One region of the Candidatus Enterococcus palustris genome, then DNA from elsewhere that is predicted to be linked to it. Evidence: predicted binding sites of a transcription regulator. Region 1 holds the regulator's gene; the other holds the start of a gene.
What was found. The regulator CtsR, encoded in region 1, represses protease genes until heat stress. The targets are predictions, from matches to a motif close to TTGGTCAAAAAAGGTCAAANA.

Region 1 (16,274 bases):
TATGATACTTTGTGCAATAGCTAAACCAAGCCCTGTTCCGCCTGTTTCTTGTGAGCGAGATTCTTCTACACGATAAAAACGGTCAAACAATTGATCTAAAGATTTCTTAGGAATCGGTGGACCATCATTTCTAACAGCAATGACAGCTTCTGTGCCGACTTTCTCTACATCGATCACGATGTTTTCCCCGCCTTTTCCATATTTAAGGGCATTAGATAAAAGATTGTTGAAGACGCGGACTAACTTTTCCGTATCGCCATCCATTTTTATTGACGCTGGATTAGCATTAACTTGAATTGTCATCCCGTTCTTATCCGCTTCGAGCTCGAAATCAGCTGCAAGTTGTTCAATCAATTGTGCCATATCAAAACTGATTGAATTAATAGGAACGGAAGGTTGTCGAACTTTTGTATACTCAAAGAGATCATCAACGAGTAGTTTCATCTGTTTGGCTTTCACATAAGCTGTATGTGTATATTTTAGCAGATCCTCTTCACTATGAAATTGTCGATCCTCAATCAAACCTAAATACCCTATAATAGAAGTTAAAGGTGTTCGGATATCATGACTTACGTTTGTAATCAGTTCATCTTTTGATTTTTCTATCTTACGTTCATCTTCAATTGCTGCAACAGTACTGTCAACTAAACCATTGATACTAGTAACTACTTTTGCTAAATCACCACTTAACTCAAACGGAATACGATGATCATAATTACCATCAGCTATATAATGCAGCTCACTGATAATATGTCGTAATTGCATTTGACGATACCGACGAATCAAACGCCAGTAAAGAACACCAACATCAACTACAAAGAATATCGGGATAACAAATTTGCTCAAACTCCAAAATAAATCTGTATTCAGTTCTGTAGCAAAAGCGCCTTTTGTTGCCCAAATGATTCCTTGTAATGTTTGGTTACCACTCAAGATGACCGTAATTGAGACATTTAATAGAAGCAACAGGATAATCGTGACAATTCCTTCAGCAAGTAATTCGCTGATTTCCTTTGAAGTTAAGGTGATTCGTTTTTGTTTTTCAATTTTCTTTTGTCTAACGAGCATCGATCTTATATCCAACTCCCCAAACTGTTTGAATGACTTTTTCTCCACCAGTTGCTTCTTCTATCTTATCTCTCAGGTGACTGACGTGAACCATAACTGTTTTAGCAGAAACGATACTTTCTTGCTGCCATACGCGTTCAAATATTTCATCAGCACTAAAAACGCGATTTGGATGACTAGCCAATAGATATAAAATCCCAAACTCTAAAGCGGTCAATTGAATTTCTTTTCCATCGACAGTTTTTACTTCGTGAGAATCTTTGTTGATGATCAATGAGCCAGTTTCAAGTACATCTGGTTCATCTGATTTAAGCTGCATTTGACTACGTCTTAAGATAGACTTAACACGAGCCATAACTTCTAGTGGATTAAATGGTTTTGTAACATAATCATCTGCTCCAGCTACAAGACCTTTGATTTTATCCATGTCAGTTGTTTTAGCAGTCAACATAATAATCGGGATTTGAGATTCTTTTCGCAGCTCTTTTACGACTTGCATACCATCCATAACTGGCATCATGATATCTAAAATAAGTAAATCAATATCTGATATCGTTCGAATCTTAGACAAGGCTTCTTTCCCATCATATGCTTTGACCACTTCATAACCTTCATTGTGAATATAAATACTCAGCAGTTCTACAATTTCTTTATCATCATCTGCAACTAAAATTTTCATATCATTCATTTCCTCCATATATATAGTAGAATTCTTCTCCTACATTCTAACAAAAAAACAGAAAAAAGGACAAAAACAAAGAGAAGTTACGGTAAATTTAGAATATGTTACAAAAAATTAAGAAACAGGCTAAAAAAGATCGTTTTTAGGGTCAAAAACGAACAATAAAGAACAAAAGTAATAAAACAATCGGTAACGAAAAAAAGTTTGAAAAAAGTGCAAATTTTAGTTGACCTAAGCGTATAATCTTGGTATATTATATCTTGTCGCAAGGCACCGATGAAACACGCCGAACGATAGGAATAATATAACAATCCAAGTTTGAAAAAAACTTTGGAAATCAGGTGAAAAACTTGTTGACAAACAATGATTAACCTGATAAACTAGTGAAGTTGTCGCAAGAAACAAAGACAGCTGAACGAAAAATAGAATAACATTTCAGGTTTTAAAAAAACTTGAAAAATCAGGAAAAAAGTTGTTGACAAATAACAAGCAACCTGATAAACTAATGAAGTTGTCGCGAAACATTCGATAACATCAAGCAGAAAAAACTTTGAAACTTTTTTAAAAAAAGTGTTGACATCAAATCGAAGATTTGATATGATATAAAAGTTGCTGCGAGGTAACACAGTAGACCTTTGAAAACTGAACAAAGTAAGACGAACCAAATGTGTAGGTTGTTTTTACAACGGTAAAAACAAACAACAATTTTTAACAAAGCGAAGCAATATGCTAGCAAACAAATGAGCTTAACAATCTTCGGATTGTGTTCAACTTTTATTATGAGAGTTTGATCCTGGCTCAGGACGAACGCTGGCGGCGTGCCTAATACATGCAAGTCGAACGCTTCTTTTCTACCGAGTGCTTGCACTCATTTGAAAAGAGGAGTGGCGGACGGGTGAGTAACACGTGGGTAACCTACCCATCAGAGGGGGATAACACTTGGAAACAGGTGCTAATACCGCATAACAGTCGACACCGCATGGTGTTGATTTGAAAGACGCTTTCGGGTGTCACTGATGGATGGACCCGCGGTGCATTAGCTAGTTGGTGAGGTAACGGCTCACCAAGGCCATGATGCATAGCCGACCTGAGAGGGTGATCGGCCACACTGGGACTGAGACACGGCCCAGACTCCTACGGGAGGCAGCAGTAGGGAATCTTCGGCAATGGACGAAAGTCTGACCGAGCAACGCCGCGTGAGTGAAGAAGGTTTTCGGATCGTAAAACTCTGTTGTTAGAGAAGAACAAGTAGGAGAGTAACTGCTCTTACCTTGACGGTATCTAACCAGAAAGCCACGGCTAACTACGTGCCAGCAGCCGCGGTAATACGTAGGTGGCAAGCGTTGTCCGGATTTATTGGGCGTAAAGCGAGCGCAGGCGGTTTCTTAAGTCTGATGTGAAAGCCCCCGGCTCAACCGGGGAGGGTCATTGGAAACTGGGAGACTTGAGTGCAGAAGAGGAGAGTGGAATTCCATGTGTAGCGGTGAAATGCGTAGATATATGGAGGAACACCAGTGGCGAAGGCGACTCTCTGGTCTGTAACTGACGCTGAGGCTCGAAAGCGTGGGGAGCAAACAGGATTAGATACCCTGGTAGTCCACGCCGTAAACGATGAGTGCTAAGTGTTGGAGGGTTTCCGCCCTTCAGTGCTGCAGCTAACGCATTAAGCACTCCGCCTGGGGAGTACGACCGCAAGGTTGAAACTCAAAGGAATTGACGGGGGCCCGCACAAGCGGTGGAGCATGTGGTTTAATTCGAAGCAACGCGAAGAACCTTACCAGGTCTTGACATCCTTTGACCACTCTAGAGATAGAGCTTTCCCTTCGGGGACAAAGTGACAGGTGGTGCATGGTTGTCGTCAGCTCGTGTCGTGAGATGTTGGGTTAAGTCCCGCAACGAGCGCAACCCTTATTGTTAGTTGCCATCATTCAGTTGGGCACTCTAGCGAGACTGCCGGTGACAAACCGGAGGAAGGTGGGGATGACGTCAAATCATCATGCCCCTTATGACCTGGGCTACACACGTGCTACAATGGGAAGTACAACGAGTCGCTAGGCCGCGAGGTCATGCAAATCTCTTAAAGCTTCTCTCAGTTCGGATTGTAGGCTGCAACTCGCCTACATGAAGCCGGAATCGCTAGTAATCGCGGATCAGCACGCCGCGGTGAATACGTTCCCGGGCCTTGTACACACCGCCCGTCACACCACGAAAGTTTGTAACACCCGAAGTCGGTGAGGTAACCCTTGTGGAGCCAGCCGCCTAAGGTGGGATAGATGATTGGGGTGAAGTCGTAACAAGGTAGCCGTATCGGAAGGTGCGGCTGGATCACCTCCTTTCTAAGGAATATTACGGAAACTTACACATTCGTCGACACTTTGTTCAGTTTTGAGAGGTTTACTCTTATAAAAAAAGCGAATCGCTTGATTTTCTTTTTTATATGATTTCTCTCAAACGAATTGTTCATTGAAAACTGGATATTGAAGTAAAAAAGTAATCAAAACAAACCGAGAACACCGCGTTGAATGAGTTTTTTAATTAAAATAGTTCGAATGCTTATTTTATTGGTGACGCCTCTATCGCTAGAGAAACGAACCAAACAAACTGACCGTAAGGTCATAAGGTTAAGTGAATAAGGGCGCACGGTGGATGCCTTGGCATTAGGAGCCGATGAAGGACGGGACTAACACCGATATGCTTTGGGGAGCTGTAAGTGAGCTATGATCCAGAGATTTCCGAATGGGGAAACCCAACATCTTTTATAGGATGTTACTTGCCAGTGAATACATAGCTGGTTAGAGGTAGACGCAGAGAACTGAAACATCTTAGTACCTGCAGGAAGAGAAAGAAAATTCGATTCCCTGAGTAGCGGCGAGCGAAACGGGAAGAGCCCAAACCAACAAGCTTGCTTGTTGGGGTTGTAGGACTCCGTTGTGGTAGTCTGTCAAGATAGTCGAAGAACCTGGAAAGGTTCGCCAAAGTGGGTAATAGCCCCGTAGACGAAATGTTGGCAACACCTAGGAGGATCCTGAGTACGGCGGAACACGAGAAATTCCGTCGGAATCCGCGGGGACCATCCCGCAAGGCTAAATACTCCCTAATGACCGATAGTGAACCAGTACCGTGAGGGAAAGGTGAAAAGCACCCCGGAAGGGGAGTGAAATAGATCCTGAAACCGTGTGCCTACAACAAGTCAAAGCCCGTTAATGGGTAATGGCGTGCCTTTTGTAGAATGAACCGGCGAGTTACGATTGCATGCGAGGTTAAGGTGAAGAGCCGGAGCCGCAGCGAAAGCGAGTCTGAATAGGGCGAATGAGTATGTAGTCGTAGACCCGAAACCATGTGATCTACCCATGGCCAGGTTGAAGGTGTGGTAAAACGCACTGGAGGACCGAACCCACGTACGTTGAAAAGTGCGGGGATGAGCTGTGGGTAGCGGAGAAATTCCAAACGAACTTGGAGATAGCTGGTTCTCTCCGAAATAGCTTTAGGGCTAGCGTCGAAGTTAAGAATGATGGAGGTAGAGCACTGTTTGGACTAGGGGCCCATCTCGGGTTACCGAATTCAGATAAACTCCGAATGCCATTCATTCATATTCGGCAGTCAGACTGCGAGTGATAAGATCCGTAGTCGAAAGGGAAACAGCCCAGACCACCAGCTAAGGTCCCAAAATATATGTTAAGTGGAAAAGGATGTGGGGTTGCACAGACAACTAGGATGTTGGCTCAGAAGCAGCCACCATTTAAAGAGTGCGTAATAGCTCACTAGTCGAGTGACCCTGCGCCGAAAATGTACCGGGGCTAAACATATTACCGAAGCTGTGGATCACACCTCTGGTGTGATGGTAGGAGAGCGTTCTAAGGGCGTTGAAGGTCGATCGTGAGGACGGCTGGAGCGCTTAGAAGTGAGAATGCCGGTATGAGTAGCGAAAGACGGGTGAGAATCCCGTCCACCGTATGACTAAGGTTTCCTGGGGAAGGCTCGTCCGCCCAGGGTTAGTCGGGACCTAAGCCGAGGCCGATAGGCGTAGGCGATGGACAACAGGTTGATATTCCTGTACCAGTTGTTTTTGTTTGAGCAATGGAGGGACGCAGGAGGCTAAGGAATGCATGCGACTGGAAGTGCATGTCCAAGCAGTAAGTCTTGAGTAGAGTCAAATGCTTTACTCTATACGGACAAGCTGTGATGGGGAGGGAAATAATAGTACCGAAGTTCCTGATGTCACACTGTCAAGAAAAGCTTCTAGTGAGAAAACAACTGCCCGTACCGTAAACCGACACAGGTAGTCGAGGAGAGTATCCTAAGGTGAGCGAGCGAACTCTCGTTAAGGAACTCGGCAAAATGACCCCGTAACTTCGGGAGAAGGGGTGCTGACTTCGGTCAGCCGCAGTGAATAGGCCCAAGCGACTGTTTATCAAAAACACAGGTCTCTGCAAAATCGAAAGATGAAGTATAGGGGCTGACGCCTGCCCGGTGCTGGAAGGTTAAGAGGATGGGTTAGCTTCGGCGAAGCTCAGAATTGAAGCCCCAGTAAACGGCGGCCGTAACTATAACGGTCCTAAGGTAGCGAAATTCCTTGTCGGGTAAGTTCCGACCCGCACGAAAGGCGTAACGATTTGGGCACTGTCTCAACGAGAGACTCGGTGAAATTTTAGTACCTGTGAAGATGCAGGTTACCCGCGACAGGACGGAAAGACCCCATGGAGCTTTACTGTAGCTTGATATTGAGTGTTTGTACCACATGTACAGGATAGGTAGGAGCCGATGAACCCGGAACGCTAGTTTCGGTGGAGGCGCTGGTGGGATACTACCCTTGTGTTATGAACCCTCTAACCCGCACCACTTATCGTGGTGGGAGACAGTGTCAGGTGGGCAGTTTGACTGGGGCGGTCGCCTCCTAAAGAGTAACGGAGGCGCCCAAAGGTTCCCTCAGAATGGTTGGAAATCATTCGCAGAGTGTAAAGGCAGAAGGGAGCTTGACTGCGAGACTTACAAGTCGAGCAGGGACGAAAGTCGGGCTTAGTGATCCGGTGGTTCCGCATGGAAGGGCCATCGCTCAACGGATAAAAGCTACCCTGGGGATAACAGGCTTATCTCCCCCAAGAGTCCACATCGACGGGGAGGTTTGGCACCTCGATGTCGGCTCGTCGCATCCTGGGGCTGTAGTCGGTCCCAAGGGTTGGGCTGTTCGCCCATTAAAGCGGCACGCGAGCTGGGTTCAGAACGTCGTGAGACAGTTCGGTCCCTATCCGTCGCGGGCGTTGGAAATTTGAGAGGAGCTGTCCTTAGTACGAGAGGACCGGGATGGACTTACCGCTGGTGTACCAGTTGTTCTGCCAAGGGCATTGCTGGGTAGCTATGTAGGGAAGGGATAAACGCTGAAAGCATCTAAGTGTGAAGCCCACCTCAAGATGAGATTTCCCATTTCTTTAAGAAAGTAAGACCCCTGAGAGATGATCAGGTAGATAGGTTGGAAGTGGAAGTGCAGTGATGTACGGAGCGGACCAATACTAATCGGTCGAGGACTTAACCAAAGAAACGAAATAAAAAAGTTTTTTCGGAATGTTTGATTACTACTTCAATCCAGTTTTGAGTGAATAATCACTCAACTTAATAGTAACAACACCCAGTGTGGTGGCGATAGCGAGAAGGATACACCTGTTCCCATGCCGAACACAGAAGTTAAGCTTCTTAGCGCCGATTGTAGTGAAGGGTTTCCCTTTGTGAGAGTAGGACGTCGCCACGCTAAAGTGTTGTCTTGGAGGTTTAGCTCAGCTGGGAGAGCACCTGCCTTACAAGCAGGGGGTCGGCGGTTCGATCCCGTCAACCTCCATTTTTTGAGCCGTTAGCTCAGTTGGTAGAGCATCTGACTTTTAATCAGAGGGTCGCAGGTTCGAGCCCTGCACGGCTCATAGAAATATTTTGCGGGTGTGGCGGAATTGGCAGACGCACTAGATTTAGGATCTAGCGCCTTACGGCGTGGGGGTTCAAGTCCCTTCACCCGCATTTTTAGTCTCGTTTTAATACTAGGCGATTATAACGCCGGCTTAGCTCAGTTGGTAGAGCATCTGATTTGTAATCAGAGGGTCGAGGGTTCAAATCCTTTAGCCGGCATCCAGACTGCGGAAATAGCTCAGTGGTAGAGCACCACCTTGCCAAGGTGGGGGTCGCGGGTTCGAACCCCGTTTTCCGCTTTGCTTGTTCTTTCGCCGGGGTGGCGGAACTGGCAGACGCACAGGACTTAAAATCCTGCGGTGAGTGATCACCGTACCGGTTCGATTCCGGTCCTCGGCATAGAAATGTAGCACCCATAGCTCAACTGGATAGAGTGCTTGACTACGAATCAAGAGGTTAGGGGTTCGACTCCCTTTGGGTGCATACTTTGAATGTTTGACTACGAATTAGAAGGTAGAGAAACTTAGTTCCTTTTAAGCGTTTAGTCTTTTTTTATTATTATAGCTACGGGAAGTAGCTCAGCTTGGTAGAGCACTTGGTTTGGGACCAAGGGGTCGCAGGTTCGAATCCTGTCTTCCCGATTTGATGAACAGAGTGGTCTTCTCTGTTCTTTTTTTGTTTACTTGTTTATCTTTTCTTATCAAATTAGGCATTCTCCTTTATTAAACACTTAAAGTTATGTATAATTAAGGTCAGTATTAGTCAAGGGAAAAGGATGAGTGTGATGAGTAATCAAAATACTTCAGATTTAATAGAAGCATATTTAAAAAAAATTCTTGAAGAAAGTAGTAAGATTGAGATTCGTAGAGCTGAAATGGCTCATTTATTCAATTGTGTTCCCTCCCAGATTAATTATGTGATCAATACGCGTTTTACGATCCAACGAGGTTATTCTGTCGAGAGTAAGCGTGGTGGCGGTGGTTATATTAGGATCGCCAAAGTCCAAATTTCTGATAGTGATCAATTATTAAAACAAATTGCCCAGTTTACGGGAAATGGACTTTCAGAAAAGGATGCACTGATTTTTATACAAAAGTTGTATGAAGAAGAAGTGATTACCAAAAGAGAAGGAAATCTGATGTTGTCTGTTCTTGGGAAACAGGTTTTAGGCAAAGCAGGATCAAATGAAGATTATTTACGTGCTCAATTGATGCATTCATTTTTAGAACGTTTGAGTTACGAGGAGGAATGATAGTATGGACGAATTATTTACAGAAAGTGCCAAGGCAGTACTAGCCATTGCACAAGAAGAAGCAAAGTATTTTAGGCATCAATCCGTGGGCTCAGAACATTTATTATTGGCTTTAGTTTTAGAGCCTAATGGCATTGCTGGAAAATCTTTGCGTCAGTTGAATGCTGATAAAAATGATATCCGTGAAGAAATTGAACACTTAACTGGCTATGGAACAGTTAAAGGTTATCCTAAAGGTGCTTATTTACCCTATTCTCCTCGCGCGAAACAAATCTTTGCGTACGCCGGAGATGAAGCGAAACGTTTAGGGGCACCAAATATTGGAACTGAACATATTTTACTAGGTTTATTAAGAGATGAAGATATATTAGCTTCACGTATTTTATTGAATTTAGGTTTAAGTTTATCCAAAATGCGTCAGTTATTAATGAAAAAAATAGGTATTACTGATCCACAAATGAGCGGCAATGTAGGACGTCGCCGAAATAATCAAGCTCAAAAAGCAGCACCAAAAGGAACACCGACTTTAGACTCATTAGCACGTGATTTAACGAAATTAGCACGTGAAAATAATCTTGATCCTGTAGTTGGACGTTCACAAGAGGTTAGACGATTGATTCAAATTCTAAGTCGTCGTACAAAGAATAATCCTGTTTTAGTCGGTGAGCCAGGTGTTGGTAAAACAGCAATTGCTGAAGGATTAGCACAAAAAATCGTGAATGGCGAAGTACCAGAAGATATGTTAGAAAAACGCTTGATGATGTTGGATATGGGAGCGTTAGTTGCTGGGACTAAGTATCGTGGTGAATTTGAAGATCGATTAAAAAAAGTCATTGATGAAATTTATCAAGATGGCGAAGTAATTTTATTTATCGATGAATTGCACACCTTGATCGGTGCAGGTGGTGCGGAAGGTGCTATTGATGCATCGAATATTTTAAAACCAGCCCTTGCAAGAGGGGAACTACAAACAATTGGAGCAACAACATTAGATGAATACCAGAAATATATAGAAAAAGATTCTGCTTTGGAACGCCGTTTTGCTCGTGTACAAGTCGACGAACCGACACCAGAAGAAGCAGAAGAGATTTTAAAAGGTTTGCGTTCACGATATGAAGAACATCATGGCGTAGAAATCACGGATGATGCGTTGCATGCGGCGGTTCAACTATCCGTACGTTACATTAATTCTCGTCAATTACCAGATAAAGCAATCGATTTGATGGATGAGTCTTCAGCTAAAGTTCGTTTAGACTTGGCAGATGAACCTTCGGAAATCAATAACTTACGTATGGAGATTGCTCGCTTAGTTCAAGAGAAAGAAGAAGCAATCCAGTCACAATCCTTTGAAAGTGCGGCAAGACTACGCCAAAAAGAAAAAAAACTGGCTCGTAAATTAGAAAACATTTTATTATTAGAGCAAAAAGAGGCTTCTGGGTATGCAAATCGCGTGACAGAGCAAGATGTTGCTAATGTTGTGTCACAATGGACGGGTGTGCCGTTGCAACAGCTGGAGAAAAAAGAAAGTGAACGTTTACTTGAACTAGAAAGTATCCTACATCATCGAGTAGTTGGTCAAGATGAAGCGGTCCAAGCTGTATCACGCGCTATTCGTAGAGCCCGTAGTGGGTTGAAAGACCCAAATAGACCGATCGGTTCATTTATGTTCTTAGGTCCAACAGGTGTCGGTAAAACAGAACTGGCAAAAACCTTAGCTGAAACAATGTTCGGTAGTGAAGATGCTCTGGTTCGTGTGGATATGTCTGAATTTATGGAAAAATACAGTACTAGCCGTTTGATTGGTTCACCTCCAGGTTATGTGGGCTATGAAGAAGGCGGTCAATTAACTGAAAAAATCCGTCAAAAGCCATACTCTGTCATTTTATTAGATGAAGTAGAAAAGGCTCATCCAGATGTCTTTAATATTCTATTACAGGTATTAGACGATGGTCATTTGACAGATTCTAAAGGACGTAAAGTTGACTTTAGAAATACGATTTTGATCATGACATCAAATATTGGTGCAACAGCGATTCGTGATGAAAAAAATGTTGGTTTCAATGTACAAGATCTAACTAAAGATTACGGTGCGATGCAAAAACGAATCATGGAAGAATTAAAGAAAGCATTTCGTCCAGAGTTTTTGAATCGTGTGGATGAAACAGTTGTTTTCCGTTCATTGGATCAAGAAGAAATTCACGAAATAGTGAAAATCATGAGTAAATCAATTGTTCAACGCTTAAGAGAACAAGATGTCAATGTGAAGATCACGGCAGCTGCTATTGAAGTCATCGGAAAAGTTGGTTTTGATCCAGAATATGGGGCACGACCAATTCGTAGAGCACTACAAAAAGAGGTGGAGGATCGACTAAGTGAAGCATTGCTTTCTGGTCAAATCCATCTTGGAGACAAGGTAACCATTGGTGCAAGCAAAGGGAAAATAACATTGAATGTTAAATCACCTAAACCCGAACAAGTTTTACAAACAATTTAACAAAAAAATCTTTAATTCGCTGTGCAAAACGAATCTGTTTTGCACAGTTTTTTTCTTTAAGAAAAGCAAATTGCAACATTGAATTTGTGAAAAATGTACATTAAAATAAAGAGAGACTATTGGAAAGTTTGTGAACCTATGCTACTATAAAACAGTTGTTAGAAGACTGTTGGAAAAAGTAAAAAACATAACTTTTTAAATAATTTATTCGAAAAATGGACACTTGTTCAGCTTTTAAAGGAGGATATAAAATGATTGAACTTATTGCGACTGCTGAATCTGTCGAACAAGCGGAGGCATTGTTAGCAGTCGGGGTAGACACTTTATACATTGGGGAGGAGATGTTTGGTTTACGATTACCAACATCGTTTTCTCGTGAGGAACAGCGAATCATCACTGAAAAAGCGCACAATACTGGTAAAAAAGTAACTGTAGCGTTAAATGGGATTATGCATCCAGAAAAGATGAAAAAGGTTCCAGAATATTTAACATTTTTAAAAGAAATAAACGTAGATCAGGTAACGGTCGGTGATCCTGGAGTTGTGTTTGTGATGCAACGAGATGGAATCGATATTCCCTACATTTATGATGGAGAAACATTAGTAACTAGTTCTCGTCAGATCAATTTCTGGGCGAAGCGTGGATCGGTTGGCGCGGTCTTGGCTCGTGAAGTTCCTTTTGAAGAGATGAAAGCGATGAAGGAAAACTTGATGGTTCCAGCTGAAGTTCTTGTATATGGTGCCACATGTATCCATCAATCCAAACGCCCTTTACTACAAAATTACTATAATTTCACTAAAAATGATGAGTCTGCCAGCAAAGAACGAGGTTTGTTTATATCGGAACCTAAAAAAGAAGAAACGCACTATTCGATTTATGAAGATAGCCATGGCACTCATATTTTTGCGGACAATGATGTAAATCTAGTTGGTGAATTGGACAAACTTCATGAACATAATTACACAAAGTGGAAACTTGATGGGATTTATGCTCCGGGAGAAAATTTTGTAGAAGTTGCTAAGGTATTTGTAAATGCGAAAGAAAAAATCGAAGCGGGTCTTTGGTCGAGCGAGCAGGCTTGTAAAGCAATTGAACAAATCGAAGTGCTTCACCCAGAAAATCGTGGTTTAGATATCGGATTCTTTGATTTGGATCCAGACGAGATAAAATAAGGAGAAAAAAACACATGACAAACGAACGAACATTGAAGCGTCCTGAGGTCTTAGCACCAGCAGGGACGCTAGAAAAACTAAAAACAGCTATTCATTACGGTGCAGATGCGGTATACATTGGCGGAAATGCTTATGGTTTACGCAGCCGAGCAGGTAATTTTACAAAAGAAGATATGATCGAAGGCGTAGCATTCGCTAACGAACATGGTGCAAAAGTTTATGTGGCAGCAAATATGGTTACTCATGAAGGAAACCAAGAAGGAGCAGGAGACTTTTTTAGAGAAATACGTGATGTCGGTATTTCTGCAGTAATCGTATCTGATCCAGCCTTGATTGAAATTTGTGCAGCGGAAGCACCAGGCTTGCCAATCCACTTGTCCACACAAGCTTCAGCGACGAATTATGAAACATTAGAGTTTTGGAAAAATGAAGGACTGGAACGGGTTGTTTTGGCGCGTGAAGTATCTATGGATGAAGTAGCTGAAATTCGTAAAAATACGGATGTTGAGATTGAAGCGTTTATTCATGGAGCGATGTGTATTTCTTATTCAGGTAGATGTACGTTGTCTAATCATATGTCTATGCGTGATGCAAACCGCGGTGGCTGTTCTCAATCTTGCCGTTGGAAATATGAGCTTTATGACATGCCTTTTGGTGCTGAGCGTACAAGTTTAACCGATAAAGGTGAAGTGGAAGAAGAATTTTCAATGAGTGCGGTGGATATGGCGATGATCCAACATATTCCTGAACTGATTCAAAATGGTGTAGATAGTTTTAAAATCGAAGGCCGTATGAAATCAATCCACTACGTATCGACTGTAGCGAATGTGTATAAAAAAGCAGTGGATACTTATATGGAAGATCCGGAAAATTATGAATGTAAACAAGAATGGATCGATGAGCTTTGGAAAGTTGCTCAAAGAGAACTTTCAACTGGGTTTTATTATCATGTACCGACTGATGAAGAACAATTATTCGGAGAACGCCGCAAGATTCCTCAATATAAATTTATTGGAGAAGTCATGGCATATGATGCTGAGACAAAAGTTGCAACGATTCGTCAGAGAAACCATTTCAGTGTCGGCGATGAAATTGAATTTTATGGTCCTGGGTTCAATCACTTCCATCAAACGGTAGAAGTTATGTATAATGAAGAGAACGAGTCGATCGATCGAGCACCAAATCCAATGATGATTTTAACGATGCCGGTCGTAGAACCAGTAGCAGTTGGCGATATGATTCGTAAGAAGAAATAAATAAATTAAGTGAGGGATTGGCTGTTACGGCTTGTCCCTTTCATTGCAGAGAGGATAGGTAAACAATGGCAAAACAATATGATTATATCGTAATTGGCGGTGGAAGCGGCGGAATTGCTTCTGCTAATCGCGCAGGTATGTATGGTGCTAAGGTTTTATTAATCGAAGCAGGTGACATCGGCGGAACATGCGTCAATGTTGGTTGTGTACCTAAAAAAGTGATGTGGCAAGCAAGTTCAATGATGGAAATGATGAAGCGTGATACAGAAGGATATGGTTTTGACGTAGATGTAAAAGATTTCAGCTTTAAAAAGCTTGTTCAAAATCGTGAAGCCTACATTGATAATTTACATGCGGCGTATCATCGTGGATTAGATAGTAATAAAGTAGAAGTTTTATCTGAATATGCAACATTTGTTGATGATCATACAATCAAAGCGGGGGATGAAACATATACAGCGCCCAATATCTTGATTGCCACTGGCGGTCGTCCTAAAAAGTTAGGGATTCCTGGTGAAGAATATGCAATAGATTCTAATGGTTTTTTTGCCTTAGAAGAACTGCCAAAACGAGTAGTGTTTGTGGGAGCGGGTTATATAGCCGCTGAACTTGCTGGAACGATCCATGGTTTGGGTGCGGAAACGCATTGGGCATTTAGAAAAGAGCGTCCGTTGCGGGAATTCGATGAGATGCTTTCTGAAAAAGTGGTTGAGCACTATCTTGAAGATGGGATGCATATTTATCCTCATTCAACACCTCGTTCAATTGAGAAGTTTGAATCTGGAGAATTGATGATTACCTTTGAAAATGGGACTAAAATCACAGCTGATAGCATTGTATTTGGTACAGGACGTCAACCGAATACAGATACGCTAGGTTTAGAGAATACACATATTGAGTTGACAGATAAAGGCTATATAAAAGTCGACAAATTCCAAAATACGACCCAATCAGGTGTATATGCCGTTGGAGATGTCATTGGTAAAATCGATTTAACACCTGTTGCTATTGCGGCAGGAAGAAGATTATCAGAACGTTTGTTTAATGGGAAAGAAAATGAATACTTAGATTATGAAACAATTCCGACCGTTGTCTTTACTCATCCACCGATTGCGACAGTTGGTTTAACTGAAATCGAGGCAGAAGAAAAATACGGTGATGAAAATATCAAAATCTATCAATCCACTTTTACGCCGATGTATTTTGCGCTAGGAGAGTATCGCCAAAAATGTGATATGAAACTAGTTTGTGTGGGTGAAGAGGAAAAAATCGTTGGGTTGCACGGAATAGGTTTAGGTGTGGATGAAATGCTGCAAGGTTTTGCAGTAGCTATTAAAATGGGGGCGACGAAAAAAGATTTTGATAATACAGTCGCAATTCACCCAACAGGTTCAGAAGAATTTGTAACGATGAGATAAGGAAAAGGACAAGGCGGAAAAAATCGTCTTGTCCTTTTTCTCTTAATTTGTTCTTGCAAGAATTGCTTGTGTAATAGTTAAGAGTTTACCCCTAGCATCAGCTGATGTATCAGGTAACTTAGTGATGCCTTTTAATGCTTGTTGTGTATATTTTTCTGCAAGTTTTTGTGCCTTAGCAACACCGTCAAATGAATGAACCAGTTCGTAGATTTTATTGGTTTCAGCATCAGTTAATACTTCCCCTTTTTCTAGATAGGGAAGTAAAACTTCTTTTCCTTCTTCCAAAGCGTATAGTAAAGGAAGCGAATAAACACCTTGACGGACATCTTCCAACACAGGTTTACCAATTTGTTCAGGACTTTGCGTATAGTCTAAAACGTCATCAATAATTTGAAAAGCAATACCAATGTTTTCTCCGATCTTTCCGCAATTTTTAGCAAATCGTTCCGAAGTTCCACTTTCGTAAGCCCCAACAAAACAACTTAGTGAAAATAGCTCAGCAGTTTTACCAGAAATGTTTTCAAGGTATTGATCGATCGTCATTTCAAGGTTATAGCGATTGTCCATTTGCCCTAATTCACCGCTTAGTATTTTTTCCATGCTTCGGGAATTTAACTGGATGCTCTTTAAAGAAGAAGAGTAGTCAGCCAACAATTTGAAACAACTGACAAATAGATAATCACCAGCGTAAACGGCTGTGCTATTACCAAATTGAGACCGAATAGTTGGTAAGCCGCGTCTTATATCTGCATCATCTACAATATCATCATGAATCAATGTTGCAGTATGCAGTAATTCAATCGCAGCAGCAAGAGCAACTGTTTTTTTCGACTCTCTATTTTCTCCAAATTGAGAAAATAGAAGTTGATAAGCTGGTCGAAGCAATTTTCCACCAGAATGAATCATCGACATAACCGCGTTTTCGACTTCTTTGTTTTTCAAATTAACACTATTTTCCATCAGCTTTAGTGTGCTATTTAATTCTTTTGCTAGTTCAGGATATTTTTTCCACATTGGGTGAATGTTCATAAAATGACTCC
Region 2 (16,274 bases), 1.4 Mb from region 1:
AGCTTATCCTCCTATGGTTAATCGTTACTAAGATTGTATAATAGTATATATATTTAATTGTAATTCTTAAACAACTCAATGTAAATATATAATTTTCAAATGTGTCATATGATTAATTAAAAGAAATTTATAACATACACGAAACAACCTAATCTAAGTCCTATTTTTAGTTTTTTAAGTCATACAAAAAACAGATAGCCTAGAAAATGTCCATTTTCCAAACTACCTGTTTCGTTAATTTACTTCTGTACTCTTATCAAATCTAGCACATCTCTTGGATTCCCTACATCAACATTCACTGTGCGTACATTATCCAAAATATCCTGAGTCAATGCTCTCACTTTTTCTGGATCATTGGCAACTTCTGCGCCGATTTGCCAATGACTTGGTACTGGATATACGTTGATCGTTCCATTCCGGTTACTTGTGTAAACGATTTGTCCCTCAGCGCTATAGCCACCGTATAGTATAATAACATCCGTCGGATACGTGACACTCCCTTTGTCATATTGATCGAGCGGTGTTCCTGCAGCTATTGTTTTTGCATTTAGTTCTGACGGTTTCACACCAATCAAGGTCAGCCACACTCGAGCATATTCAATCTGATCGTCTGAGTAACCAAGTAATAGTTTATCGTCTCCTGTCGCTTGCTCTTTTGCTTTATCTGCCTCTGCTTTGGCTTGTTCTATAGCCTTATTGACTTCTTGTTCAGCAACTTGTTTTTGCTGAGTTAAAGCATTGATCTGACCTTGAGTATCGATCATAGCTTTCATTAAAATCAATTTTGCAGTAAACGTTGTTTTCAGTTCTTCGTTTTTAACTTTTTCGATTTCTTTATTTAAGGTATTATAATCGCTTTGTTGGACTGTTTCTTTTGGTATATTTCCGTCAAAGGATTCGTTGAGTAACTTTTTGATTTTCTCTTCTTGATCCACTTGTTCTGTAGCATTTTGAAGGATAGAATCGATGGCTTCTTTCCATTTCCCTTTTAGGTCTTTTTTTTCTGAGAGTGTATCCTTGACTTCGGTAATTTTTCCTTTCGTCAAGTCTAGCGTAATCGGTAATTCTTTTTTTATGTGGTCACCTTTGATTGCAAGTTCTTTTGAGCTGAATAACTCATTTGTTTCTGTTTGTATCTCTAATTTCGTATTTGCCAATGCAACTTTTTTCTGTAGATTTTGAATAGTCGTTTCTGCTGTATTCGTATTTATCTTGTTTTCATACTCGCGTTTGAGTTTTTCAATTTCAGTTTGTTTCTTTAACAGTTTTTCTTTGGTTTCTTTGATCGTTACGGGTTTGATTTCTTTACTTAGAAATTCTTGTTTTTCATCAAAAAGTGCTGCAACTTCTTCATAAAGAGTACCAGCTTTCGTTGTTTCTTTTTCTATAGCTGCTACCTCATTTTGTGCCGTGGTAATTTTTGCTTGCTTTTGGAATATGATGCCCCCGATGGCGAGAGCTACAAGTGCTAGCGCTCCAATAGAAATCCCCAAAACTTTTTTCTTCATTTCTTCCCCACTCCTGTTCGTTAATAGAAATAACTTATTATTTTTTACTCCCCATAGATAGTTTAGCATATTTATCTATTCTGTCATTTTAAATTCGAAAAAAAGTATAGTTAATAAAAAATAAGAATCATCCATTAAAGGCTAACTCTTATTTTTTGCTATTTATTAGATGAACTCTTACTTGAAGCTTACTCTACATCTTCTTCAAACGTTATTTTTCCGCTTTTTACCTTATTCACCGCACTAAACATTTTTGCTGGAAACATTCTTTTGATGTCTTCTTCATAAAACGAACCATTTCCAGGTTCTTCATATTGAATGACTGTGTAACCATTGTTTTGTTTTTCAAGCGTATAAACTACAGGAAAATTTGAGCCATAAACATCTTGTCCAGCTCTATCAATCCCTGAAACTGTTTGGTTAAGGTAAACAGTTATTTTTTCTTCATTAACTTCCTGTCCATAAAAATCTAAAGTCAATTTGATTTTTTTTACCTCTGGACTAGCTTCTACTGTTTCAGAATTAAAATAGGTTTCTGCTTTCATATAATTGAAGATTGTTTCGCCATATTTTTTTCGTTCTGATTTACTAACGGGGTCAGCGCGATCATCCTTCTTTAGTAGTATTGATCCAATTACGACTAGAACAATACATACAACTGCCACTCCAACTTTCTTTTTCATTTTCTTATCTCCTTATCCTACTCATAACCCCCTATATCGCTTCACAGCTTTCATCCTTAATCTCCTATAATCAGCCTCCCACTGGCTCTCTTTCCACAATTTCCCCTTCAAATCTCGCTCCATATGTTCAAGAACCGTCTCTTTCTCCCCGCCCGTCAACTCACCCAATTCATCAGCATAAAACTGCTCCATCCACTCTCTCAAACCACATTCCCCACCTTTAAGTGGTGTTGGTCGATCGTATTCCATCATCTCCACAACTTCAAAATGATTCTTTTCAAGCAAATTCCGATAATCTGAAACCGACGTAAAACAAAATGGCTCTTCAAAAGGAAACCCCAACGCATTTAACTCCTTCCCAAAAGCTTCTCTAATCGCCTGAACATTCCCCACTGCACCAAACTCACAAATCAACTGACCATTCGCCGTTAAATGTTCACTAATATTTTTCAATAACCGATCTTGATTCGGTATCCAATGAAAAACAGCATTTGAAAATGCTACGTCATACGTCTCAATTTGATCAGTAGGATTTAAGATATCTTCCAGAAAAAAATTCAAATCAGGATAACTCTCTTTTGCTTGATTAATCATATCCAATGATTGATCGATCCCAGTTACCTTATGCCCAAGTTCTGCAATTTGCTTCGTCAACGCTCCCGTTCCACAGCCAATATCCAACACTTTTTTCGGCTCTTTGGGCAATAGTTCCAATAATCCAGCTCCATATTTAAAAATAAAATCATGTGTCGTATTATATTTTTTAACATCCCATTCCATTACATGCACTCTCCTAACGATGTAATAAAAAGAAGCTACACCGAAATTTATTCATCGATGTAGCATTCTTACTATTTCTTATTGCCAATAAGCTGGAACCTTCGCTTCATAAGCCGCAATTTCATCATCATGGGTCAAACTGATGGCAATATCATCCAACCCGTTTACCAACTTATGTTTCCAAGTGCTGTCGATTTCAAAAGAATACGAACCATTTGGCGTAATAACTTCTTGCTTAGGCAAATCGATCGTAATCGTTTCATCTGCCCCAAGTCCTGCTAATGCATCCAATTCTTCATGCGTCAATACAATCGGCAGTAACCCATTTTTTGTCGCATTCATATAGAAAATATCACTAAAACTCCCTGCAATAACGGCTCTAAATCCATAATCATCCAACGCCCAAGCCGCATGTTCTCTTGATGATCCTGAACCAAAGTTATCACCTGAAATCAAAATCGTCGCGTCTTTATATTGTGGTTCATTTAATGTAAAGTCTGGATTTGGTGTACGATCTGGCAAGTAACGCCATTCATCAAATAAGAACTCACCAAAACCTGTTTTTTCGATTCGTTTTAGAAATGATTTTGGAATGATCTGATCAGTATCGATATTATCGTTCATTAGTGGAACCGTTGTTCCTGTATGTTGTGTAAATGCCTCCATTATGCCCCAAGCTCCTCTCTAATGTCTCTAAATGTTCCTTCAATTGCAGCGGTTGCCGCCATCGCTGGGCTGCAAAGGTGCGTTCTTGCGCCTTTGCCTTGTCGTCCTTCAAAGTTTCGGTTAGATGTCGAGGCACAGTGAACGCCCGCTGGTACTTGGTCTGGGTTCATTCCTAGACACATAGAACAACCTGGTTCACGCCATTCAAAACCCGCTTCGGTGAAGATTTTATCCAAACCAATTTTTTCAGCCGCTTTTCGAACCGGTCTTGAACCTGGCACTACGATTGCCGTAATGCCTTCTTTAACTTTTTTGCCTTTTACGATGCGCGCTGCTTCTTCCAAATCAGATAGGCGACCATTTGTACAAGAGCCAATAAAGACATAGCCGATTTCGATATCGGATGGACGTTGTCCCGGTTTTAGATCCATGTAGTTATAGGCACGCTCGTCATTCATATCTTTGATTTCGGGGAAAGTACCTGTGATTGGGATACCCATTTCCGGATTAGTGCCCCACGTTACAAACGGCACCAATTCGTCGGCGTTTAGTTCTAAGTTAGTATCATAAACGGCGTCTGGATCACTTGGTAGTTTTTTCCAATCTGCGATTGCCGCGTCCATATCTTTCGGTGCATATTCTCTGCCACGCACATATTCAAAGGTTTTTTCATCCGGCGCCATCATCCCCATTTTTGCGCCGCCTTCGATCGCCATATTACAGATAGTCATGCGTTCTTCCATTGTTAGGTTTTCGATCGTTTCACCGTAAAATTCAACTGCATGTCCCACACCAAAATCAACACCGTATTTTGCGATCAACGCTAGGATAATGTCTTTGGCATACACACCTTTTGCTAGTTTACCAGTAATTTTGACACCCATCGATTTTGGTTTATTTTGCCAAATACATTGAGTTGCAAAAACATGTTCCACTTCACTTGTCCCGATACCAAAAGCTAAGGCTCCAAATGCGCCATGAGTTGCCGTATGAGAATCGCCACAAACGATGATTTTTCCTGGTTGAGTTAAACCTGTTTCAGGTCCTACCATATGCACGATTCCTTGACGGTCACTCCCGTTATCGCAAAGGGTTACACCAAATTCTTCACAGTTTTTTTGCAAGGCTTCGATTTGTTTTTTGGCCACCAAATCGGTGATATTAAAGATATCCTTTGTTGGAACATTATGATCCATCGTACCAAAAGTTCTATCTGGACGACGGACTTTTCTTCCTGCTTCTCTTAGGCCTTCAAACGCTTGTGGTGAGGTTACTTCATGAATCAGATGAAGATTGACGTAGAGTAATTGCGGTTCTCCAGCAACTCCTGATACTACATGTTGTTCCCATAGTTTATCAAATAGTGTTTTTCCCATGTTTAGTCACATCCATTTTTTATTTTCATTCAAATTCTTAAGCTTTTCTACCTAAATATACTGCGTAGTTATAATATTTATAGACGACATCTACATCTTGAAATCCAACTGTTTCCAATGTTTTTAATTCAGTCATCATCGGTTGTGGGCGGTCTTCTTCAAAATGACTTTTCAACCAGCGTTCTTGGATTTCTTTTAACGTAATCTTCTGGTTCATAAAAGCGATCCATTTTTGCATGAATGCTTCTTGTAAATCGGAACTTGATGCTTTGATTACATCTGCATTGATAAAGAGTCCGTTTGGATTTAAAGCATCGTAGATTTGACGATAAAATTGTTTATGCGCAGCTTGATCTTCTAAATGATGAAGAGCAAGTGAAGAAACCACCACGTCATAGCTTGTTTCAAATGTCAACTGTTCAAAAGAGCTGGCAATACAGGTCACTTGATTACTTAACTTTTGCTTAGCCATCCTCAACATTTCTTCACTCATATCGACACAAGTGATCACAGCGTTTGGATAATCTTCTTGAATAGCCTGAGCCAAGGTACCTGTGCCGCAGCCAAGATCGATTACTGAAATTGGTTGGTCTTTTTCAAAAGGAATACTTGCAACGATTGCTTCGATCATTTGGTCATAATAAGGAATGATTTTTTGAATAATATCGTCAAATTCTTGGGCTTCTTGGTCAAAATGGGCTTGAATCTGTTCAGTACGTTTCATTGTTTCTTCACCTACTCTTTCATTCGTTCCTTTAATTTAGTTCAATTCTTTGATTACGGCTTCGGTAAAATCAGTGGTTGTCGCTGTTCCACCAAGATCCGTTGTTAAAATGCCTTGGTTCATCACACGATCACAAGCATCTTCGATTTTCTTCGCTGAACTTTCTAAGCCAAACGATTGGCGTAACATCATCGCCGCTGACAAGATCATCGACATCGGATTGGCGATATTTTGATTGGCGATATCAGGTGCAGAACCGTGGATCGGTTCGTATAATGACGGACCTGTTTCACTGTGACTCGCGCTCGGCATCATTCCTAGTGAGCCTGGAATCACCGATGCTTCATCACTTAGGATATCACCGAATAGATTTTCTGTGACAATCACATCAAATGTTTTTGGTTTTTGAATCATGACCATGGCCGCTGAATCAACTAATTGATGTTCTAAGGTACAATCTGGAAATTCTTGTGCTACTTCTTCCGCTGTTTGACGCCATAATTTACTGGTTGCCAAGACATTGGCTTTATCGACAGAAGTAACTTTTTTATTTCTGGTACGAGCGATTTCAAAAGCTTTTCTGATAATCCGTTGAATCTCAGCTTTTGAATAAGTACATAGGTCCGAAGCTTCTGTCTCTCCTAGTTGTTTTTCGCCAAAGTAGATACCTCCTGTGAGTTCGCGGACAACAACGAAATCAACACCTCGAACATTTTCTTCTTTTAATGGAGATAAATGAACCACTGCATCTGGCACTGAGATTGGTCGGATATTTGCATACAATCCTAAGGCTTTTCTTAAGGCTAATAACCCTTGTTCGGGGCGTTTTGGTGCATCGTCCCATTTTGGACCACCGATAGCACCTAGTAAAATTGCATCGGCTTTTTCACAAGCTTTGAGTGTTTCTTCTGGTAACGGATCCCCTTGTTCATCGATACCAGCACCACCAAAGGCAAAGCGTTCAATATCGAAATCCAAATTATCTTGAACCATGATTTCGGCTATTATTTTTAGCGCGCTATCCATGATTTCTGCTCCAATGCCATCTCCTGGCAAGGCTACGATTCGTTTAGTCATTAGGCTCTCCCCGCTTCTTTTTGAAATTGTTCACTGGCTTTGACGTAGGCTTTGGCTGAAGCCTGTAAGACATCAAAGTCGATACCGATGCCGTTGAATTGTTTATTATTTTCACTATCTGCTAAGGTTACATGAACTTCTGCTTGCGCATCTTCTCCACCCGTGATGGCTTTGATGTAATATTCTTGCAGTTCTGGTTTTTGAACGAATATTTTATCGATAGAGTTATAGATAGCTTGGATACTCCCGGAACCAATCGCTGATTCTGTTTTACTTTCGTCTTCTCCTGTATTGATGGAAACGATCGCTCCTTGGCTGCCGTCAGAAACATATTGTAGTTGGACACGCTCTAAGCGATAATCTTCACTGCATTCTTGCGCTTGTCCGACCATCAGGGCGATCAAATCATCTTCGGTGACTTGTTTCTTTTTGTCAGCTAGTGATTTGAAACGTTTAAAGGCATCTTTTAGTTCCTCTTCTGTTAGTTGATAGCCAAGAGCTTCCATCTTTGTGGCAAATGCATGACGACCAGAAAGTTTTCCTAGCGGCAATGAGTTTTCGTTTACCCCGACAAGTGAAGGTGTAATAATTTCATACGTATCTGGATTTTTCAATACCCCATCTTGATGGATACCTGATTCATGTGCATAGGCATTCGCTCCGATGATGGCTTTATTTCTCGGTACCGCTACAGCTGATAGACGACTGACGAGATCGCTGGTTCTTTTAGTTTCGTTCAATAGGATATTGCTTTGAGCATTATAAAAATCTTTTCTGATATAAAGAGCCAATGCGACTTCTTCAAGAGCGGTATTACCCGCTCGTTCACCGATTCCATTGATCGTCCCTTCTACACGGCGGGCACCATTTTCGATAGCCGCTAAGGCATTGGCCGTCGCCATTCCTAGATCATCGTGACAATGTGAAGAGAAAATGATTTCTTGGTCGCTTTGAATATTTTCGATTAGAAATTTAAATAGTGCACCGTATTCCGTTGGATTTGAATAGCCAACTGTATCTGGAACATTAATGATGGTAGCTCCTGCATCAATGGCTGTCTGAACAGCTTTTAGTAGAAATTGCTTTTCTGTTCTCGTTGCATCTTCTGGTGAAAATTGAACTTTTTCAAATTTGCTTCTAGCGTAACTGACATGTTCTTTAATAGAAGCAATCACTTCATCTGGTGTCATTTTTAGTTTAAACTCCATATGAACTGGGCTTGTTGCCAGAAAAACATGGATTTGCGGATGTTTGGCGTTTTGTAAAGCTTCATGTGCGCGATCGATGTCAGCTTTTTGGCAACGTGCCAAACCTGCGACGGTCATCTTTTCAGCGCTTTCTGCGATAGCTTTGACGGCTTCAAAATCACCAACAGATGCAATCGGAAATCCCGCTTCGATCGTATCAATTCCCCATTTTTCTAGTTGTTTAGCGATTTGGACTTTCTCTTTGGTGTTGAAATTTACTCCCGGTGTTTGTTCGCCGTCTCTTAGAGTGGTGTCAAAAAATTGGATAGTGTTCATGTTCATACGTCCCTTCTGAATCTTCATTTTTTTGATTAGGTTAAATGAAGCGAACGAGACTTCTCTCTCTTCGTTCGCCAAGTATTGCGCATCATCAGCTCTGCAAGCAATCGCTGTGATTTGCAACAAAAAAACATCCCACGAATATGGGATGTTCTATCATCCCGTTCATGCAATGCGAAAACAGGACTCTCAACCTCTGATAAGAAAAAGCTGCGCTGCAGCTGGTTTCTAAAAATCAGTGTGATGAGTCCTTCAGTAATAATAAGAATGTAATTGTCGTTGTCTGCTTGTTCATCATCTTCAACATCCTTTATTGTCAGAATTTTTAAATAATTCAAACTATAGTGTTAAAGATACAGAACTTTTAAATCAAAGTCAATAGTTTTATGAGAATTTTTTTAAGAAAGTCTAATTTTATTTGTTTAAACATGCAAGTAAAAAGAGCATAAACTAACGACAGTCCATACTCTTTATTCGATTAGTCAACGTCTAATTTTCTAAATGTGCAAATTTTTCCAACAAACGAATCATCTGACAGACAAACCCGTATTCATTATCATACCATGCAACTGTTTTAACTAGCTGAACATCTCCTGCTGTTATCACTTCGGTTTGTGTAGGATCAAAAATCGAACCCGCAGTAGAACCGATGACATCACTGGAAACAATTTGCCGATCATCATAGTCAAAAGAAGGGTTCTCTATCGTGTGCTTTTGAATGACTTCATTTACTTGTTCCGCCGTAACGTTTGTTTTTAAAATAGACACTAATTCTGTCAAAGAACCTGCTACAACTGGCACTCGCTGTGCATGACCTTGTAATCGTCCATTTAATTCAGGAATAACTAACCCAATCGCTTTCGCTGCACCAGTGGAATGAGGAATCGTATTGACAGCTGCTGAACGAGCAGCACGCAAGTCTCCACCATTAACTGGCCCATCTAACAACATCTGCGTTGACGTATAAGCATGAATTGTCGTCATCGTGCCAACTTCGATACCAAATTCATTATTTAGATGATGCGCCATCAATGCTAGACAGTTGGTTGTGCACGATCCTGCAGAAATAATGGTGTCTTTTGAAGTCAATGTATCATCATTGACATTATAAACAATCGTCTTCATATCTCCTGCTGGAGCCGAAACTAGAACACGTTTTACTCCTGCATCGAGATGTGCTTGCGCTTTTATCTCTGAGGTATAAAATCCTGTGCACTCTAAAACAATATCTACTCCTTGCTCTTTTACCCAATTTAACTGACGAGCATCTGCTTGTGCGTATATCTTAATTTCTTGATCATCCACGATGATCCCATCATCTGTTGCACTAACTTTACCATCGTAAGCTCCATGAGTTGAATCAAGCTGTAATAATTGAGCCAACATTTTAGGGCTAGTCAGATCATTGATCGCTACCACTTCAATCTGATTCGATACCTCTTTAATTCTACGAAACGCCAAACGTCCAATTCGTCCAAATCCATTGATTCCTACTTTTATTGTCATATTACCATTCCTCTCTTTTTTCTGTTCAATTACGATTTAAAAATTTTACAACCAAAACGTTGGATATTTTCTTTTTTTATCTAGATTATTTACAACTAAGGCAATTACTACAATGACCACAGAACCTATTAACACAGGTGTAAATAGAAAATTCCAACCCGTCTGGCTCATCATAACAACTAATGGATCTGCCCCAGCTGGTGGGTGCGTTGTTTTTGTCAGCATCATACACATTATCGAAAAGCCAACTGCTACTGCAATCGAAGCCACTGAGTTGCCAAGTAATGTCTGACACGCTAACCCTATAAACGTTGAAATAAAATGCCCACCAATAATGTTCCTTGGTTGAGAAAGTGGTGCATCCCATACACCGAAAGCAAGAACACAACTCGCTCCAAATGGTGCCATTATCCAGCTCCATTCAGTCTTCTCGGTTAGAACGATTAAACTAAAAATGACAATAAAACCGCCCATAAACCCTATAATCGCTGCTTTTAAATCTACTTTTAGCGGTGAACGTGCAGTTGTGAACATTTTTTTTAACACCCTCATTTAACTAACCTCCTTTATAACGTATTATAGGTTAGTTACAACTAACCTGTCAACAACATTTTTATAAGTTAGTTATTAGCATTAATGATTGAACTATGATAAAATCATATTTAGTTAAAGAGGAGGGAGTCTTTTGTCTCATCATTTTCCAGATGTATCTGATTGTTTAATATTAGATTTCATCAACACAAAGATTTCAAAAAATGGAAAAATCACTGAGTTGATCGAGTCAAGAAGTGATTTAGCAAACTGGTTTGATCACGAAATTAAAAAAAATAGTCGTTACTCTTATCAATTATCACTATTTAAACCCTATTTTGAAAAAGCCGATGACCATTCAACACTCATCGCTTTTAGAGAGTTGCTGTATGAAAAATTATCAGCGCTGATTGCTGGTGAAAATACAAAAATTGAACTGTTAGATTTAATTAAAATAACGACAAAAGTACATCCTTTCAGCATAGAGATTATAAATGATACCTTATCATTCATACCAATAACGATTGATTATCATTCGTTTGAATCATTGATCTTACTTGATTTAGCCCAACTTATTGCTAATGATGATATTCATAAACTGCGTCGTTGTACTAATCCAGAATGTGTATTACTTTTTGTGGATCGTACAGGACGTAGAAAATGGTGCTCAATGAAAATTTGTGGAAATCGTCATAAAGTTGAGGCTTTTGCAAAAAGAAAAAAACAAGCACCAAATGAGGAGATATAACAAAAAAAGGGGAACAAAACTTATAAACGTTTTGTTCCCCTTTTTTACTATATTTTTTCTAATGCCTGTTCCAAATCTTTTAGAATATCATCAATATTCTCAATTCCAATTGATAAACGAATCAATTCTGGTGAAGTTCCAGAAGCATTTAATTCTTCATCACTTAACTGAGAATGTGTTGTTGAAGCAGGATGAATGATCAATGACTTTGCATCCCCAACATTGGCTAAGAGTGAAAAGAGTTCGACATGATTGATCAGGTTCTTCCCTGCCTCGGCTCCACCTTTCACACCAAAAGTAAACACTGAACCTGCGCCTTTAGGTAAATATTTTGCTGCAAGTTGATGATACTTATTATCAGGTAAACCTGGGTAATTGACCCATTGAACTTTCGGGTGCTTATCCAAAAATTCCGCAACAGTCAGAGCATTTTCTACATGACGTTCTAATCGCAAAGATAATGTCTCTAAACCCAAAATCAATAAGAAACTATTGAATGGCGAAATCGCTGCTCCTGTATCTCTTAATAAAGAGACTCTTAAACGAGTAATATACGCTGCAGCTCCCACGTCCTTTGTATAAGAAAGTCCGTGATAACTTGGATCTGGATCAACTAATTTAGGAAATTTGCCATTCGCCCAATTGAATTTGCCTGAATCAATGATGACACCGCCCAAAGCAACACCATGCCCACCAATAAATTTTGTCGCTGAATACACAACGATATCTGCTCCAAAATCAAAAGGACGATTTAAATAGGCTGTTGCAAAAGTATTATCAACGATCAATGGAAGTCCATGTTTATGAGCAATCTCTGCAATTGCCTCTAAATCAGCAACATTTGTAATTGGATTGCCAATTGTTTCTACAAAAATCGCTTTTGTGTTCTCTTTGATAGCATCTTCAAAGTTACTTAATTGATCTGGATCGACAAAAGTTGTTGTAATACCAAACTCTGGCAATGTATGGGCAAATAAATTAAAGGTTCCACCATACAACGTTGAAGCCGAAACAATATGATCACCACTACTTGCAAGATTCTGAATCGCATAAGTAACAGCAGCCGTTCCAGAAGCTACTGCAACCGCTCCAACGCCACCTTCTAACTCGTTCAAACGATCTTCCAAAACTGCAGTTGTAGGATTTGTGATCCTAGTATAGATATTTCCAGCTTTAGATAGCGCAAATTTTTCAGCCGCATCTTGCGTATCGTCAAATGTATAAGAAGTTGTTTGATAAATCGGAACAGCTCTTGAATTTGTTTCTTTATCCGGTGTGTGCCCACCGTGGATTTGGATTGTTTCGAATTGATAGTTAGAGTTTGTCATTATGCTTCATTCCTTTTCTATGTTTTATTCTGTTTATCTTGTTTACTTTACTGATGCACATGTCACCTTCTTGCATAATGACCACCTCTTTCTATTATTCTCATTAAAAAGGAACTAAAAAAGCCGCCCCCTACTAGCAATATGCTAGTAAAGGGCGACTGTCGCGGTACCACCTTTATTGGAATTTAGTTCCATCTCGATCCAAACGCCGAATTTCTTCTTGATTTGGTGCTTGGTTAACGGTAGCTGCCGTAAAAATCAAAATGATTTTTCCTCTCCAAGATCATTTTCGACAAGGGATCATTACTTTCTTGCACCAAACGAAAGCTCTCTACTTCTAGCTGAATGAAATGAATCAGCTAGATTCTAATGTCTGCTTGTGTACTCTTCTTTTCAATGAGTTTTTTTATTAAAACCAATATTAGAACATTCTCATTTTTTTGTCAACTTTTTTCTTTCATTTCCATTTTTTCTAAATATTTATTTGTATTTGAGTGTCCTATTTCTCTTTCTTTCTATTTTTTATTATAATTAGAGAAATTGGAGGTCGATTTAATGTCAACGAATAATGAAAAAGTAGAATTACTTTTATCTTATCTATCTGAGATTCACACGAAAAGTTTAACATTGTATGATTTAGTCACTAGCCGCCCGCGTCCTGAGGATACACGTATTCTTTTGAATATCAACGAGGTATTTACTTATTATCACAGCGTACGTGTCTTTTACTACAGTAACAGTGAATTGACTGCCTCAGAGGTTCACCCTTTTTTTAAAGCCTTTGAAGAATTCTATTTTGAATTAAAACAAGTCTTTCTCCTTGAAGAAGACAATAGTATCCTACTTTATAATAAGTTAACGGCTATGAAAGATTCTTTTGAGCAGTTGACGAATGATTTTAATGTTTTATAATAGAGTAGACAACAGGTAAAGAAGGTGCCCAAATGGATCAAAGCGAAGTCGTAGACCGCTTGCGCGAAGAGTTGGAAATTCCATTTTTTAATGGAACAATCGAAGAGCGTGAGTACACAGAAGCTGAATACCAAAAAATCAAAGCTGACCTAGTTCAGTATTTTGATGATTATGTTCGTAATGTAGAGAATTAATGCAAATGAATTGTAGTTGGATTTTTTAAGTCTAAAGTAAAGCTTAATTGCTTTTACTTTAGACTTTTCTATTTTCCCAAGTAATCTGATTTTTTTATTAATTAAAATAAAATCTAAAATTTCAGAATCAATCCAATATGTATAAAATAACTCTCTATATTTTAAAATACAAAAAATAAACATATATTAATGAAATAATAAATAGTCCGAAAAACAAAAATAAAAAAACCACCGGCTGAAAAGGCCGATGGAAAAGGAGTATTACTCAATAAGAGTAAAATGAAAAATAAAAAGGTTGTTGTTGGTATGAATATATAATACAACACATTTTTTCCTTTGTCTACTAAAAATAACATTAAAATGAAATTAAATATCACTATTTTTTGTCATTTTTTCGTTTATTTTTTTATTTTTTCAACAAAAGATTACTCATTCGTGTGATTGCAAATGAAATATCATCAGTTGCTTTATCTTGTTTTTCTTCTGAATTATTGAAAAGATCGATATCTATGCCTTTTTCAGGATCTAAAGATAAAATCATCTCGTTGCATCCAGCCAGATATTCGATGTATGAACGTTCAAATTTTTTATGAATACCCATCACGCGTGCTGGGGGACGTAATTTAGTCACTTTTTCCAACATGATTGTATATTCTTTTGTTCCATCTTGGAAAATACGTTGAATTTCAGCAATTCTTTCTGGTGCTAATTCAGTTGCTTTTCCTTCATCGATCGCTGTACGCACTTCTTCATAATATTCGTTCATTTTTTCGCCGACTTCTTCTGTTTCTTTTACAATATCATTGATGTTTTGAACATAATAGCCTAAATTTGGTTTCACTGTCTTTCCTACTTTCTTTTAGTAATCACTCAATTTTACACTTTTTCATAGGTAGATGACAAGAGGAATCTGGAAAAGAATATTTTTCTACTAATTTTTAAGAGAAAAAAACTGCAAACATTTTGTTGTCTGCAGTTTTTTAGTGCTTTATTTAATTTCATCACTTGTTTTGATGATTTTAGAAATCATACCATAATCTTTGGCTTCGTCAGCTGACATCCAGAAATTACGATCTGTATCTTTTGCGATTTTTTCGTATGTTTGACCTGTTGCTTCAGCAATCAAGCGGTTGACACGTTCACGCATGCGGATGATTTCTTTGGCTTCAATCTGAATCTCTGTACTTTGACCTTGGACGCCACCAGCTGGTTGATGAATCATATAGCGTGTATTTGGCAAGCTATATCTGTTCTTCGCATCAGCAGCTAAATAAATCGTAATACCCGCACTTGCGACCCATCCTGTTCCAATTACGATCACTTCTGGTTTTACAAATTTGATCATATCATGAATCGTATCACCAGCTTCAACGTGTCCGCCTTGGCTATTAATGAAAATCTTGATTGGTTCATCTCCCATTGCTGCAAGTAGCAATAATTGAGAAGTCACTTCTCGAGCTAAATCTTGATTGATTTCACCGTAGATCAAAATTGTTCGTTCTTCAAAAAGTTTTTTCATAAACGCATTAGGTTGTTGTTTTTCTTCTGTTTCTTCATTTTCATCTAAATAGTTCATATCTGTAACCTCCATAGTTTAAAGCTAAATATCTATATTAATAATACCGCAATCTGAGAATTTGTCCACTTTTTTGACTTGTTTTGACCTTAAAAAATTAATTTTTTGTAAGCTATTTTACTATAACAAAAAAGTAGGAATGTATCTTCATCAGATACATTCCTACTTCAGGCTTATTTAATTTAGCTCTTGCCCATTTTACGTTGAATAAATTTTACGATCTCAACGATTGGAATAATCGCAAATGATGTTCCAGCAACGATGGCCCATTGGTAAGCGTCTAGGGACGTTACACTAAACAAGTCATTGAATCCTGGAATTAAGATCGTTGCTGCTAGTAATAGGAACGATACTAAAATAGCCCAGTTAAATGATTTGTTTCTAAACAAGCCAACTTTAAAGATTGATTGGTAAATAGACTTCACGTTAAATGCGTGGAACAATTGAATCAATCCTAATGTTGCAAATGCCATTGTCAACGCATCACCATGTTGTAGATCATACAAGGCTTGTGCAGATAAGTTTGGCATATTGGCTGCTGTGTGAGCTGGGAATTCGATCGCCATTTTGTACACGATCAGAGTCAAGGCACCTTGTGTAATCCCTTGATAAATCACACTGCTCAAGACACCACCAGAGAAGAAGTTTGATTTCTTTCCACGTGGAGCATGGCTCATCACATCACGTTCAGCAGGTTCTACACCTAATGCAATTGCAGGGAAGGTATCGGTTACTAAGTTGATCCACAATAAGTGAACAGGTAGTAAGGTATCCCAAGCTAGCATTGTTGCGATAAATAGTGTTAATACTTCCCCAAGGTTGGCAGAAAGTAGGTATTGAATCGTTTTTTGGATATTTGAGAAGACTTTACGCCCTTCTTCAACCGCTACGATAATTGTTGAGAAGTTATCATCCGCTAAAACCATATCAGAGGCACCTTTTGATACTTCTGTACCAGTGATCCCCATTCCAATACCGATATCGGCTGCTTTCAGAGCTGGGGCATCATTGACACCGTCACCTGTCATGGCTACAACTTTACCTTCTTGCTGCCATGCTTTAACGATACGTACTTTATGTTCTGGAGAAACACGTGCATAAACGGAATAATGTTCAACGACTTTAGCAAATGCTTCGTC

Region 2: the regulator CtsR is predicted to act here: its motif matches at 15,206-15,226, upstream of A5821_RS00295 (ATP-dependent Clp protease proteolytic subunit).

The regions. Positions count from the first base shown of each region.
Region 1 is NZ_CP147244.1:2,423,416-2,439,689, reverse strand. It holds gene A5821_RS11485 (sensor histidine kinase) at 1-1,068, opposite strand, end outside; gene A5821_RS11480 (response regulator transcription factor) at 1,058-1,747, opposite strand; rRNA gene A5821_RS11475 (16S ribosomal RNA) at 2,526-4,086, shown strand; rRNA gene A5821_RS11470 (23S ribosomal RNA) at 4,370-7,281, shown strand; rRNA gene rrf (5S ribosomal RNA) at 7,378-7,493, shown strand; tRNA gene A5821_RS11460 (tRNA-Val) at 7,508-7,580, shown strand; tRNA gene A5821_RS11455 (tRNA-Lys) at 7,587-7,659, shown strand; tRNA gene A5821_RS11450 (tRNA-Leu) at 7,672-7,753, shown strand; tRNA gene A5821_RS11445 (tRNA-Thr) at 7,789-7,861, shown strand; tRNA gene A5821_RS11440 (tRNA-Gly) at 7,870-7,941, shown strand; tRNA gene A5821_RS11435 (tRNA-Leu) at 7,956-8,041, shown strand; tRNA gene A5821_RS11430 (tRNA-Arg) at 8,052-8,125, shown strand; tRNA gene A5821_RS11425 (tRNA-Pro) at 8,210-8,283, shown strand; gene A5821_RS11420 (CtsR family transcriptional regulator) at 8,427-8,894, shown strand; gene A5821_RS11415 (ATP-dependent Clp protease ATP-binding subunit) at 8,899-11,388, shown strand; gene A5821_RS11410 (peptidase U32 family protein) at 11,640-12,560, shown strand; gene A5821_RS11405 (peptidase U32 family protein) at 12,575-13,816, shown strand; gene gor (glutathione-disulfide reductase) at 13,882-15,234, shown strand; gene A5821_RS11395 (polyprenyl synthetase family protein) at 15,277-16,263, opposite strand.
Region 2 is NZ_CP147244.1:56,187-72,460, reverse strand. It holds gene A5821_RS00370 (hypothetical protein) at 240-1,508, opposite strand; gene A5821_RS00365 (hypothetical protein) at 1,697-2,191, opposite strand; gene A5821_RS00360 (class I SAM-dependent methyltransferase) at 2,213-2,971, opposite strand; gene leuD (3-isopropylmalate dehydratase small subunit) at 3,050-3,637, opposite strand; gene leuC (3-isopropylmalate dehydratase large subunit) at 3,637-5,013, opposite strand; gene A5821_RS00345 (class I SAM-dependent methyltransferase) at 5,051-5,737, opposite strand; gene leuB (3-isopropylmalate dehydrogenase) at 5,774-6,814, opposite strand; gene A5821_RS00335 (2-isopropylmalate synthase) at 6,814-8,337, opposite strand; gene gap (type I glyceraldehyde-3-phosphate dehydrogenase) at 8,830-9,846, opposite strand; gene A5821_RS00325 (HPP family protein) at 9,892-10,398, opposite strand; gene A5821_RS00320 (CGNR zinc finger domain-containing protein) at 10,532-11,125, shown strand; gene A5821_RS00315 (O-acetylhomoserine aminocarboxypropyltransferase/cysteine synthase family protein) at 11,173-12,453, opposite strand; T-box leader at 12,601-12,859, opposite strand; gene A5821_RS00310 (hypothetical protein) at 13,009-13,365, shown strand; gene A5821_RS00305 (hypothetical protein) at 13,398-13,559, shown strand; gene A5821_RS00300 (hypothetical protein) at 13,966-14,400, opposite strand; gene A5821_RS00295 (ATP-dependent Clp protease proteolytic subunit) at 14,548-15,135, opposite strand; gene A5821_RS00290 (cation-translocating P-type ATPase) at 15,318-16,274, opposite strand, start outside.